Regions from separate parts of the Streptomyces sp. NPDC057002 genome, predicted to be linked through region 2. Evidence: riboswitches for the same ligand, from Rfam matches in the RefSeq annotation. Region 2 holds a riboswitch; the other holds the start of a gene.

Region 1 (6,573 bases), on a different contig from region 2:
CGGCATCACCCCGCCCAAGACCTGGGACGACCTGGCCGACGACGCCGAGGCGCTCAAGGCGGAGGGCGTGACCTACCCGTACGCGCTGCCCCTCGGTCCGGAGGAGGCGCCGGCCGAGACGATGCAGTGGATGCTCAGCGGCGGGGGCGGCTACACCGACACCGTCGACAGCTACGGCATCGACTCCCCGGAGAACGTCGACACCTTCACCTGGCTGAAGGACGAACTGGTCGGCAAGAAATTGAACGGGCCGGTCGCGCCCGGGGAGCTCAACCGGGCCGACGCGTACGCCGCCTTCGCCAAGGGCGAGGTCGGCATGGTCAACGGGCACCCGTCGCTGATGAACATCGCCGCGAAGAAGGGCGTCAAGTACGGCATGGTGCCGACGCCGGGCAAGGAAGGCACGAGCAAGTCCACGCTCGGTGTCGCCGACTGGATGACGGCCTTCCGCAAGAACGGCCACGGCGACCAGGTCGGCGACTTCCTCGACTTCGTCTACAGCGAGAAGAACGTGCTGGCCTTCTCCCGCGAGTACGACCTGCTGCCGGTCACCACCTCCGCGTCCGGGACCATGTCCGTCTCCGACCAGGACAAGCACCTCAAGCCGTTCCTGGAGGAACTGCTGACGTCAGAGCTCTACCCGGTCGGCAAGACCTCCTGGGCCGACGTCAGCGCCGAGATCAAGCAGGGGATCGGCAAGGCCGTCGCCCCCGGCGGCAGCCCCTCGGCCGTCCTGGGCCGGCTCCAGGCTGAGGCGTCCCGGGCGGAGAACGCGGAGTAGGCGCTGTCGGTGGCGGGCGCTACGGTGCCGGGCATGGACGAGGACTCAGGGGAGCAGGGGCTCGGGCGCCGGGAGCGGGACATCCTCGCGCTCGAACGCCGGAGCTTTCCCGGCCCGGGCGCGAAGGAACGGGCCGTGCGGGAGGAGCTGGGGCTTGCCCCCGTGCGCTACTTCCAGCTCCTCAATGCCCTGCTGGACGACCCCCGGGCTCTCGCCCACGACCCGGTGACGGTGAATCGGCTGCGGCGGGTCCGGGATCGGCGGCGGGCTGAACGCTGAGAGGGCGTTACGGCAGCCGGGCGGCCAGCGCGCTCAGCAGCCGTACGACACCCTCCGGGCCGTCCACCACCAGGTCCGCCCGCTCCCTGAGCTCGGTCACCTCGTCGCTGCCGCTGCAGAGCAGCAGGCCCGGGGTGCCGTCCGTGCGGAGGCGGTCGACGGCGGAGTAGGCGGGCAGGTCGCCCAGGTCGTCGCCGCCGTAGAGGACGGAACCGGCGCCGATCTCCCGGGCGAACTCGGTGAGGGCGACGCCCTTGTCCATGCCGGGCGGGCGCAGTTCGAGGACCATGCGGCCGGGCTCGACGATCAGGCCGTGGCGGCCGGCCAGACCGGTGAGCGGCTCGCGCAGCTGGTCCAGGGTGGCCTGCGGGTCGGTGGCCCGGCGCGTGTGCACGGCGAGGGCCCGGCCCTTCTCCTCGATCCAGGTCCCCTGCGACGCCCCGAGCCGTTCGAGCAGTTCGGGCAGCTCCGTGCGGACGGCCGCGACTCCGGGATGCGGGGGCGGGGCGCTGATCTCGCCGGTACGGGCGTCCCACCGCTCGGCGCCGTAGTGCCCCAGCACGACGAGGTGCTCGAGGCCGGGGACGTCGGCGAAGCCGCCGTTGCGCACCGCGACCTCGGCGGGCCGGCCGGTGATCACCGCGACGGCGGCGACCTTCGGCGCGAGCGCGGCCAGCGCGGGCACCGCCTCCGGGTGGGCCCGGGCCTTCTCGGGATCGGCGACGATCGGCGCGAGCGTCCCGTCGAGGTCGAGACCGATCAGAGCCTGGCCGGGATGGGTGAGGAGAGCGTCCAGACCTTCCTGCCCGGCCTTCGTGGCGGGCGCCGGAAGCTCGTGGTCCGTATGACGGCCGGTCATCACCGTTCAGCCCCTCAACGCGTCGAGCTGGTCCACGAACCACTGCGCCGGCGGCAGCGCGGTCGCCGCCGCCGACAGCCGCTTGGCGCGCTCGGCGCGTTCCTCCGGGCGCATCGAGAGCGCCTCGTGCAGGGCCGCCGCCGTGCCGGTCACGTCGTACGGGTTCACCGTGATCGCGTCCTCGCCCAGCTCCTCGTACGCCCCGGCCTCCCGCGACAGCACCAGCGCGCAGCCCGCGTCGGAGACGACCGGGATCTCCTTGGCGACGAGGTTCATGCCGTCGCGGATGGGGTTGACGAGCGCGACGTCGGCCAGCCGGTACGCGGCCAGGGAGCGCGCGAAGTCGTCCTTGACGTGCAGTACGACCGGAGTCCAGCCCGGCGTCCCGTACCGCTCGTTGATCTCGTCCGCCAGCCGCTGCACCTCGGCCGTGTAGTCGCGGTACACGGCGAGGTCCTGCCGTGAGGGGTACGCGAAGGCCACGTGCACCACGCGCTCGCGCCACTCCGCGTGGGAGTCGAGGAGCGTGCGGTAGGCCAGCAGGCCGCGCACGATGTTCTTCGACAGCTCGGTGCGGTCGACGCGGACGATGGTGCGGCGGCCCTCGCCGATCTGCTCCCGCAGCGCGGCCATCCGCTCCTCGACGTCCTTCTCGTGCGACCGCTTCCGCAGGAAGTCCGCGTCGGCCCCCAGCCCGTGCACACCGACCCGCGTGCCCCCGAGTCCGCCGGCGAACCGCTCGGCGCATTCGACGAACGCGTCGGCCCAGCGCCGCGTGAGAAAGCCCAGCCGGTCCGCGCCCAGCATGCCGCGCAGCACCTGCCCGGCCACATCGTCGGGCAGCATCCGGAAGTACTCGGGCGGCGCCCACGGCGTGTGCGAGAAGTGCCCGATCCTCAGGTCCGGCCGCAGCTCGCGCAGCATGCCCGGCACCAGCGTCAGGTGGTAGTCCTGCACCACGACGGCCGCGCCCTGCGCCGCCTCCTCGGCCAGCGCCTCGGCGAACGCCCGGTTGTACCTCTCGTAGGACGTCCACTGCCGCCGGAACTCCGCGTCGAAGACCGGCTCCAGCGGCGTCTGGTACAGCATGTGGTGGACGAACCACAGCACCGAGTTGGCGATGCCGTTGTACGCGTCGGCGTGCACCTCGGCCGTGATGTCCAGCATCCGCACGCCGTCCTCGCCGACCCCGCGCCGGACCGCCTCGCGGTCGCCGTCGGACAGCGCCGAGCAGACCCAGAGCGCGTCCGCGTCCGAGCCGATCGCGGAGAGCCCAGAGACCAGCCCGCCGCCGCCGCGTTTGGCGTTCAGCGAACCGTCCTCGCCCACCGTGTAGGAGACCGGGCCGCGGTTGGAGGCCACCAGCACCTGCGCAGCACCGTACGTAGAAGCCATAGCCCTCAACCTAGCCCGGCCCGGAAACGCTCAAACGTACGGACCTGACCCGCCCGGCCGAAAAACAGCCCCGGTCAGGCGGCCTTCCGCGCCTGGTACTCGGCGATCTCCACCATCGGCGGACGCTCCTCGGTGTCCACGGAGTACGTCCGCGGCTCGAAGCCGTCGCCGCCCCGCTCGAACTGCGTCAGGGACGGCCGGATCAGATGCCCGCGGGCCAGCCTCAGCTGGGCCGTGCGGTAGATCGCGGCGGCCATCCGGCCCAGCGCCTGCCCGTCCTGGTGCCGGTGCTTGCGCACCCCGACGTCGACCTGGGCGAGGGCGTCGAGCCCCGCCAGGTGCAGGGCGTCGACCAGCATGCCCAGCTCGACGCCGTACCCGACGGGGAACGGCAGCTGCTCCAGCAGCGAGCGGCGGGCCGCGTACTCGCCGCCGAGCGGCTGCACGAAGCCGGCCAGCTGCGGCCAGTGCATGTTGAGCAGTGGCCTGGCCATCAGCTCGGTGACCCGGCCGCCCTGCCCGGCGGCCGCGCCCAGCGGACGGTCGTACATGGCCTTCACCAGGTCCACGCCCGGCTCGGTGAGCAGCGGGCCCACGATCCCGGAGACGAAGTCGGACGAGAAGTCCCGCAGGTCCGCGTCGACGAAGCAGACGATGTCCCCGCGGGTGACGAGCAGCGAGCGCCACAGCACCTCGCCCTTGCCGGGCACCGCGGGCAGCCGCGGGAGTATCCCGTCCCGGTGCACCACGGTCGCGCCCGCGGCCGCGGCCACCTCCGACGTCCGGTCGGTCGAGCCGGAGTCGACCACGACGAGCTCGTCGACGAGCGGCACCTGCCGCATCAGGTCGTGGCGGATCACGGCGGCGATGTCGCCGACCGTCTCCTCCTCGTTGAGCGCGGGCAGCACGACACTGACCGTCTGGCCCGTGCGCTGCTTGGCGGCCAGTATCTGGTGGAGGGGGCGATCGGTCGCGGACCAGGAACGGGTGCTCAGCCAGCGCTCGACTTCTTCCAGCACCGTGGCGGCTCCTCTGCGTACTCTCGGCGGGACGGACTGTGAGCCATCTCGCGGTTCGGACGACTATCTCAACTGTCCTGGTCGTCGGTTACAGTCTTGAACAACGCGGGTGACCATCGCATGTCCGGGGTCAACCCACGTCGACAACCGAATACAGCTCATCCAGAGGGGCAGAGGGATACGGCCCGTTGAAGCCCCGGCAACCCTCCAGTCGGTACTCGTAGGTCACTGTCGACCCCATGCGCGAGGCTCCCGGCTCGGGAAGGTGCCAAATCCGTCTCACGGCGAGATGCGTCGTGAGGAAGATGAGGAGAAAGGGCCTCGCCTCATATGGCTGCGCAGACTGTTGCAAGCACCACTGAATCCACCGTAGACCTCGGCCCCGCCGCCGCGCTGAGCTGCCGCGAGTGCGGTCACCGCGTCCCCCTCGGCCCGGTCTTCGCGTGCGAGGAGTGTTTCGGCCCGCTGGAGATCGCCTACGACTTCTCGGCCTACGAAACCGAAGAGCTCCGCAAGCGCATCGAAGCGGGCCCCGCGAACATCTGGCGCTACGCCCCGCTGCTGCCGGTCCCGGCCGACGTCGCGGACAAGCCGAACATCAACCCCGGCTGGACCAAGCTCGTCAAGGCCGACAACCTGGCCCGTGAGCTCGGCGTCGACGCCGGCAAGCTCTTCGTCAAGGACGACTCCGGCAACCCGACGCACTCCTTCAAGGACCGCGTCGTCGCCCAGGCCATCGAGGCCGCGCGCGCCTTCGACTTCACCACCCTCTCCTGCTCCTCCACCGGCAACCTCGCCGGTGCGGTGGGTGCCGCCGCTGCCCGCGCCGGCTTCCGCTCCTGCGTGTTCATCCCGCACGACCTGGAACAGGGCAAGGTCGTCATGGCCGCGATCTACGGCGGCGAGCTCGTCGGCATCGAGGGCAACTACGACGACGTGAACCGCTTCTGCTCCGAGCTGATCGGCGACCCGGCCGGCGAGGGCTGGGGCTTCGTCAACGTCAACCTGCGGCCGTACTACGCGGAGGGCTCCAAGACGCTGGCGTACGAGATCTGCGAGCAGCTCGGCTGGCAGCTGCCGGACCAGCTCGTGGTGCCGATCGCCTCCGGCTCGCAGCTCACGAAGATCGACAAGGGTCTGCAGGAGCTGATCAAGCTCGGTCTGGTCGAGGACAAGCCGTACAAGATCTTCGGTGCTCAGGCGCTCGGCTGCTCGCCGGTGTCCACGGCGTTCAAGGCCGGGCACGACGTCGTACGGCCGCAGAAGCCGGACACCATCGCCAAGTCGCTGGCGATCGGCAACCCGGCGGACGGGCCGTACGTGCTGGACATCGCGCGTCGTACGGGCGGTGCGGTGGAGGACGTGAACGACGAGCAGGTCGTCGAGGCGATCAAGCTGCTCGCCCGGACCGAGGGTGTGTTCGCGGAGACCGCCGGTGGGGTGACGGTGGGTGTGACGAAGAAGCTGCTCGAGAGCGGCGCCCTCGACCCGTCGCTGACGACCGTGGTGCTGAACACGGGCGATGGTCTGAAGACGTTGGATGCGGTGGCCGGGACCGGGCTGACCGCGACCATCCGGCCCAACCTGGACTCGTTCCGGGATGCGGGTCTCGTCTGATCGTTGTTCGCTGCGGGCCGGTGGGGGCTGGTCGCGCCCACGCGGCGGAGCCGCAAATCGATACAGCCCCGCGCCCCTGAAAGCAGGTCCGCTTCCCAACCGGAGGTTTTGAAGTCATGAGCGTCACCGTTCGAATCCCCACCATCCTGCGTACCTACACCGGCGGCCAGGCCGAGGTCGCTGCCGAGGGCGCGAACCTCGGTGAGGTCATCGCCGATCTGGAGAAGAACCACACCGGGATCGCCGCCCGGGTGCTGGACGACCAGGGCAAGCTGCGCCGGTTCGTCAACGTGTATGTCAATGACGACGACGTGCGGTTCGAGCAGGGTCTCGAGACGGCGACGCCGGACGGTGCCGGTGTGTCGATCATTCCGGCCGTCGCCGGTGGCTGAACCGGTCGACCGGCTTGATTATTACCATCGGTAACGGCCGTCACTGAGCGTTCATCGAATTGCCCCCTCCGTGAGAGAAGCGGAGGGGGCAATTCTGTGTGGTTGAGCGCGGTACAGTTGGGGAACGCGATCCCGGTCCCCTGATCGGGCACCCTGAATTCCTGCCGCGAGCCCGACAAGATGTAGCCAAAGTGTGTGGGCCTTTCGTGGCTTTTGTTCCCTTTGTGTGGC
Region 2 (6,573 bases):
GACTGGCGGCTCGACGGGGTCGTTGATCTGGAGGCCGAGCTGGATCCGCAGCGGATCACCCAGGCCATGGTGCAGCTCGCGCAGAACGCCGTGCAGCACACCACGACCGGCCAGACCATCCGCATCGGCTCCCGCACCGAGGGCCCTGACCTGGAGCTGTACGTCGCCGACTCCGGGCCCGGTGTGCAGCCCCAGGACGCCGAGGTGATCTTCGAACGCTTCCGGCGCGGCACGGCCCGCCGCGGCACCCGGGGCTCCGGCGCCGGCCTCGGGCTGTCCATCGTCAAGGCGATCGCCGAGGGCCACCGGGGCCGGGTACGGCTCTACGGCTCGCCCGGCGGCGGCGCCGGCTTCGCCCTCGTTCTGCACGCACCCCGGGCACCGGAAGGGGACCCCTCGTGAACCGCATCCTCATCGTCGAGGACGAGGAGCGCATCGCCTCCTTCGTGGAGAAGGGCCTGCGCTCCAACGGCTTCACCACGACCGTCGTCACCGACGGCGACGCGGGCTACGAGTACGCCCTGACCGGCGGCTTCGACCTCGTCGTCCTGGACATCGGGCTGCCCGGCCGGGACGGCTTCACCATCCTGCGCGAGCTGCGGGAGGCGCGGGTGTCGGTGCCGGTGATCGTGCTGACCGCACGGGACTCCGTACGGGACACGGTGGCCGGCCTGGAGGGCGGTGCCGACGACTGGATGACCAAGCCGTTCCGCTTCGAGGAGCTGCTCGCCCGGGTACGGCTGAGGCTCCGTACGGCGGCGCGGGCGCCGGAGGTGACGGTGCTCAGGTCGGGCTCCCTGAGCCTCGATCTGCGCACGCGCCGGGCCCGTTCCGGGGAGCGGACGGTCGATCTGACGGCGCGTGAGTTCGTGCTGCTGGAACTGTTCCTGCGGCATCCCGGCCAGGTGCTGTCCCGGGAGCAGATCCTGTCCCATGTGTGGGGGTACGACTTCGATCCGGGGTCCAACATCGTGGATGTGTATGTGCGGACGCTGCGGAAGAAGCTGGGGGCGGAGCGGGTGGAGACGGTGCGGGGGATGGGTTACCGGGTGCCGTAGTGCCATGTGTGCGCCGTTGCCGGGTGCGGGCCGTCTGTGGCTGGTCGCGCCCACGCGGCGGAGCCGCACATCGATACAGCCCCGCGCCCCTGAAGGCGTGTGAAAGCTCCTTCATGTGAGGCTCATGGGCGGCTCACCACGATCGCCGAACCTCGATGACGTGACCCTGAATCCGCGCTCCACCACCGCCCTGTGCCTGGCGCTGTCGTTGTGCGCGCTGCTCGCGGTCCCCGGGAACTTCCCGGGACTCGGCGGCGACGCCCGTTTCACGCTCGCCGTGTTCGTGTTCGCGACCTGTGCGTGGATCGGGACGTCGATCGACGACACCTACATCGCGCTGGGCGCCGGACTCGCGCTCACGGTGACCGGGGTGATCAGCAGCGACACCCTGTTCGGCACGCTCGGCGATGCCACGGTGTGGCTGCTGATCTGCGCGTTCGTGCTGGCGGCCGCGGTGAGCCGGACCGGGCTCGCGGGCCGGGCGGCGGTGTTTCTGGTCAGCGGGGCACGCACCGTACGGCAGCTCGTGCACCTGACGACGGCCGCCTTGGTCGTCACGGCGTTCGCGGTGCCCGCCACCTCGGGCCGGGCCGCGCTCGCGCTGCCGGTGTTCCTCGCCCTCGCCAAGGTCCTCGCCGACCGGAAGCGACTGGTCGTGATGCTGGCGTTGCTGTTTCCGACCGTGATCCTTCTGTCGGCGGTGGCGACCCTGATCGGTGCGGGCGCGCATCTGATCACCGTGTCGGTGCTGTGGGAGACGACCGGGCAGCACATCGGCTTCGCGGAGTGGCTGCTGCTGGGTCTGCCGCTGGCCGTGGCCTCGTCCCATCTGGCGGCCGAGCTGGTGATGCTGACGACGACCCGGCGGGCGGACCGCCGCGGCCCGGTCAGCATCACCCCGGAGCAGATCCAGGAGCACAGCGAGCAGCCGGTGACCGGCCCCTGGAGCCAGGCCGAGAAGCGCTGCGCCCTGCTCCTCGCCACGGTGGTGCTGCTGTGGTGCAGTGAGCCGCTGCACCGGGTGCCGCCCGCGCTGGTCGCGCTGATCGGCGCCGTCATCGCCTCCTCCCCCGCCCTCGGCACCGTCCGTCTGAAGGACGCGCTGAAGACCGTCCCCTGGTCGCTGCTGCTGTTCATGGCGGCGACGATGGCGATGGGCGTCGCGCTCGCCGACTCGGGAGCGGCGAAGTGGCTGGTCTCGGGGCTGCCGACGGGCGAGGCGCCGGTGGTGTTCCTGGCGATCGTGATCGCCGTCAGTACGGCGGCCCACCTGGTCCTGCAGTCCCGCTCGGCCCGCTCGTCGGTCCTGGTCCCGCTAGTGGTGACCGCTGCCGTCGGCGTCGGGGTCAACCCGGTCGCCGCCGCGCTCGCCTCCACCGCCGCCGCGGGCTTCTGCCACACCCTGCCCGCCTCGGCCAAGCCGGTCACGCTCTTCGCGCAGATCCCCGGCACGCCCACCTACACCCCGCGCGACCTGCTGCGGCTGTCCGCGTTCCTGGCGCCGCTGACCGCCGCCCTCGTCCTGCTCTTCGCCGTCGCGGTGTGGCCGCTGCTCGGCGTGTCCGTCACCCGTTGAGGAGTCCTCATGCTGACCCGTGTCGTCGTAGCCCCCAGCGGCTTCAAGGAGTCCCTGTCCGCGGAGGCGGCGGCCGACGCCATCGCCGCCGGTGTCCGCCGTGTCCTGCCCGACGCCGAGATCGACCTGGTTCCGCTGGTGGACGGCGGCGAGGGCACGGCCGTCTCCCTGGCCGCCGCGACCGGCGGCCGGCTCGTCACCGTTCCCGCCACCGGCCCCGTCGGGGAGACCATCGGCGCCCATTTCGCCCTGCTGGGCTCAGGGGACACGGCGGTGGTGGAGATGGCGGCGGTCGCGGGCCTCTCCCTCGTCCCGCGCGACCTGCGCGACCCGGGCGCCACCACGACCTACGGCGTCGGCGAGCTGATCCGCTCCGCGCTCGACCTGGGCGTGCGGCGGATCCTCGTCGGCTGCGGCGACTCGGGCACCTCGGACGGCGGCGCGGGCGCGCTCCAGGCGCTCGGGGCCCGGCTCCTGGACGAGGAGGGCCGGGAACTGCCGTACGGAGGAGCCGCGTTGGCGCGTCTGCACCGCATCGATCCGCGGGGCCTGGACTCCCGGCTGGCGGAGGTGGAGCTGCTCGTGGCCTGCAACCCCTACAACGTGCTGTGCGGGGAGCGGGGCGTCGCCCGGGTCTTCGGCCCGCAGAAGGGCGCGACGCCGGCCCAGGTCGAGGAGCTGTCGGCCGGCCTGGAGAACTGGGCCTTCGTCCTCACCCGCGATGTCGCCGTCCCGGACACGAACCTCCGCCACGGTCCCGGAACGGGGGCCTCCGGCGGTCTGGGAGCCGGCCTCGCCGCCCTCGGCGCCCGGCTTCTCCCTCGCTTCGACGTGCTGCTCGACCATCTCGACCTGGACGCCAGGCTGGCCCGCGCCGACCTGGTCGTCACCGCCGAGGGCGCCCTGGACCACCAGACACCGCGCGGCAAGGTCCCGGCCGAGGTGGCCCGCCGGGCCAAGCTCCACGGCCGCCCGGTCCTGGCCCTCGCGGGCACGCTCGGCGAGGGCGCGCACGAGGTGCCGGGCGTGGACGCCTTCAGCGGCATCCTGCCGGCGCCGATGGCCCTGGCGGAGGCCCTGGTGCGGGCCTCCGAACTCCTCACGGACGCGACCGAACGCGCCCTGCGGATGATCCTGCTGGGCGCCCGGCTACCGGCTCACGCGGAGGTGTCCGGGACGCAACGGCCGTCCTCCGTACGGTAGTTCCACCGCGCGCCGTCCTGGACCAGCTCCTTGACGGCGCTGACGAACCGCTCGACGTGCTCGTCGGGCGTGCCCGCGCCGAAGCTCACGCGGATGGCGTTGAGGGACTTCTCGCCGGGAGCCGCCTCCGGTGCGCCGCACTCGCCCTGGGTCTGCGGGTCGCTGCCCAGCAGGGTCCGCAGGAGGGGGTGGGCGCAGAACAGCCCGTCCCGCACCCCGATGCCGTACTCGGCGGAGAGGGCGGCGGCGAAGTGGGAGCTGTTCCAGCCCTCGACGACGAAGGAGATGACGCCGACACGCGGGGCGTCATCGCCGAAGAGGGAGAGGATCCGGACCTCCGGCACCTCGGCGAGGCCCGTACGCACCTTCTCGATCAGGTACTGCTCGCGCGCGACCAGGTTGTCGAACCCGGCCTCGGTGAGCGCCGTGCAGGCGGAGGCGATGGAGTAGGCGCCGATGACGTTCGGGGAGCCCGCCTCGTGCCGGGCGGCGCTCTCGTGCCACTCCACGTCTACGCCGCCGTCCGTACGCCGCGCCACCTTCCGCGAGGCACCGCCGCCGGCGAGGTAGGGGTCCGCCGCACGCAGCCAGTCGGCCCGGCCGGCCAGGACGCCGGAGCCGAAGGGCGCGTACAGCTTGTGCCCGGAGAAGGCGACCCAGTCGACGTCGAGGTCCGCGACGGACACCGGGTGGTGCGGGGCCAGTTGGGCGGCGTCCAGCACGATCCGGGCGCCATGGGCGTGCGCGGCCGCCGCGAGCTCCCGTACGGGCCACAGCTCGCCGGTGACGTTCGAGGCGCCGGTGACGCAGACGAGGGCCGGCCCGTAGCCCCCCTCGATCGACACAGTCCGGTCGGCGAGGGCGCGCTCCAGGGTCTCGACGGCCTGGCGCGGGCTGCTCGGGGCGTCGAGGTAGGTGACGTGCGTGTTCCGCCACGGCAGCAGGGAGGCGTGGTGCTCGGTCTCGAAGACGAAGACCTGGCAGTCGGCCGGGAGCGCGGCGGCGAGGAGGTTCAGGGAGTCGGTGGTGGACCGGGTGAACACCACCTGGTCACCGTCCCGGCAGCCGAGGAACTCCGCGACGGTCCGCCGGGCGTTCTCGAAGAGGTCGGTCGACAGCTGGGACAGGTACCCGGCACCGCGGTGGACGCTGCCGTAGTACGGCGCGTAGGCGGCCACGTCGTCCCAGACGCGCTGGAGCGCCGGGGCGCTGGCGGCGTAGTCGAGCGCGGCGTAGGTGACCTCGCCCCCGGTCACGAGCGGCACGGTGACATCCCGGCCGAGAACGGGCAGCGAGGCACAAACGGACTGGTCGGCGGCAGCGGTGGAGACGGACATGGCGGAACTCCCGTGAGAGACAGGGGTGAGAGAAAAGGGCTGTGCGGAGGCGGGGCTCTGCGGCCCTATCGCATTCGCTTGCTCACGGAAGACTCCTCGACGACCAGGACCCCTGGTATCGCGAGGGGTCCGCGCTTGCCGTAGACCTCGCTGCCTACGGCCTGGTCTTCACCCGGGGCACCCCGCCACGGACGGAGGGTTGCCGGACAGTCGGCCGGGGCCTCATGACTGTCACTCATGACCTGATCAGGAAAGTACGTGAAGTGATCGCGGTCCCGCAACTCGTGTCCGCATCGCGGGACCGCGCTCACCTCGGTTACGCGTTGCTGGCAGCCACCCAGCGCTCCAGGGTCCGCTTCGCCGCCCCCGAGTCGATCGACTCCGCCGCCTTCGCCATCCCGGCACGGATCTGGTCGGCCAGCGGTGCCACCGTCGGCTCCAGAGCCACCAGCGCCGCCGCCGAGTTCAGCACGACCGCGTCGCGGACCGGGCCGGTCTCGCCCTCCAGCAGGCGGCGGGCGACCTCGGCGTTGTAGGAGGCGTCCGCGCCGCGCAGGGCCTCCACGGGGACCAGTTCGAGGCCCACGTCGCGCGGGTCGAAGGGCTCCTCGGTCACCTTGCCGTCCCGGACGATCCACACCCGGGACGTGGCCGTGGTGGTCAGTTCGTCCAGGCCGTCGTCGCCGCGGAAGACCAGGGACGAGTTGCCGCGCTCGGCGAAGACGCCCGCGACGATCGGCGCCATGCGCGGGTCCGCCACACCGACGGCCTGTGCCCGCACCTTCGCGGGGTTGGTCAGCGGACCGAGGACGTTGAAGATCGTGCGGACCCCCAACTGGCCACGGGCCGCTCCCGCATGCCGCATCGCGGGGTGGAACTTCGCCGCGAAGCAGAAGGTGATCCCGGCCTCCTCGGCGACCCCGGCCACCCGGTGCGTGGGCAGCTCCAGGTTGACGCCGAGCTTCTCCAGGACGTCCGACGCCCCGGACGCCGACGACGCGGCGCGATTGCCGTGCTTGACGACCTTCGCACCGGTGCCGGCGATGACGATGGCCGACATCGTGGAGATGTTGACGGTCTTCGCCCCGTCGCCGCCCGTGCCGACGATGTCGACGGCCGGGCCCGGCACCTCGATCACGTTCGCGTGCTCGTACATCGCCCGGACGAATCCGGCGATCTCCTCGACGGTCTCGCCCTTGGCGCGCAGCGCCACCACGAACCCGGCGATCTGCGCGTCCGTCGCCTCACCGCGCATGATCAGGTCCATCGCCCAGGCGGTGTCGTCGGCGGTCAGGTCCCGGCGGTCCAGCAGGCCGTTCAGCAGGGCGGGCCAGGAGCGGCCCGCCGCGGTGTCGCCTCCAGCGGGGGTCACAGCGCTCATAAGCCGCTCCTGGGTCCT

What was found. Region 2 has a riboswitch for S-adenosylmethionine ahead of ACFT32_RS40625 (aminotransferase class V-fold PLP-dependent enzyme). Riboswitches for the same ligand answer to the same signal wherever they lie in the genome.
Region 1: another riboswitch for S-adenosylmethionine. It lies ahead of thrC (threonine synthase); the one in region 2 lies ahead of ACFT32_RS40625 (aminotransferase class V-fold PLP-dependent enzyme).

What each region holds. Positions count from the first base shown of each region.
Region 1 is NZ_JBHURZ010000006.1:136,735-143,307, forward strand. It holds gene ACFT32_RS28835 (ABC transporter substrate-binding protein) at 1-781, shown strand, start outside; gene ACFT32_RS28840 (DUF3263 domain-containing protein) at 815-1,060, shown strand; gene otsB (trehalose-phosphatase) at 1,068-1,919, opposite strand; gene ACFT32_RS28850 (trehalose-6-phosphate synthase) at 1,926-3,314, opposite strand; gene ACFT32_RS28855 (glucosyl-3-phosphoglycerate synthase) at 3,389-4,333, opposite strand; SAM riboswitch class I at 4,489-4,645, shown strand; gene thrC (threonine synthase) at 4,664-5,950, shown strand; gene ACFT32_RS28865 (MoaD/ThiS family protein) at 6,067-6,342, shown strand.
Region 2 is NZ_JBHURZ010000012.1:16,012-22,584, forward strand. It holds gene ACFT32_RS40605 (ATP-binding protein) at 1-402, shown strand, start outside; gene ACFT32_RS40610 (response regulator transcription factor) at 399-1,058, shown strand; gene ACFT32_RS40615 (SLC13 family permease) at 1,219-2,634, shown strand; gene ACFT32_RS40620 (glycerate kinase) at 2,644-3,837, shown strand; gene ACFT32_RS40625 (aminotransferase class V-fold PLP-dependent enzyme) at 3,792-5,174, opposite strand; SAM riboswitch class IV at 5,301-5,417, opposite strand; gene trpD (anthranilate phosphoribosyltransferase) at 5,491-6,555, opposite strand.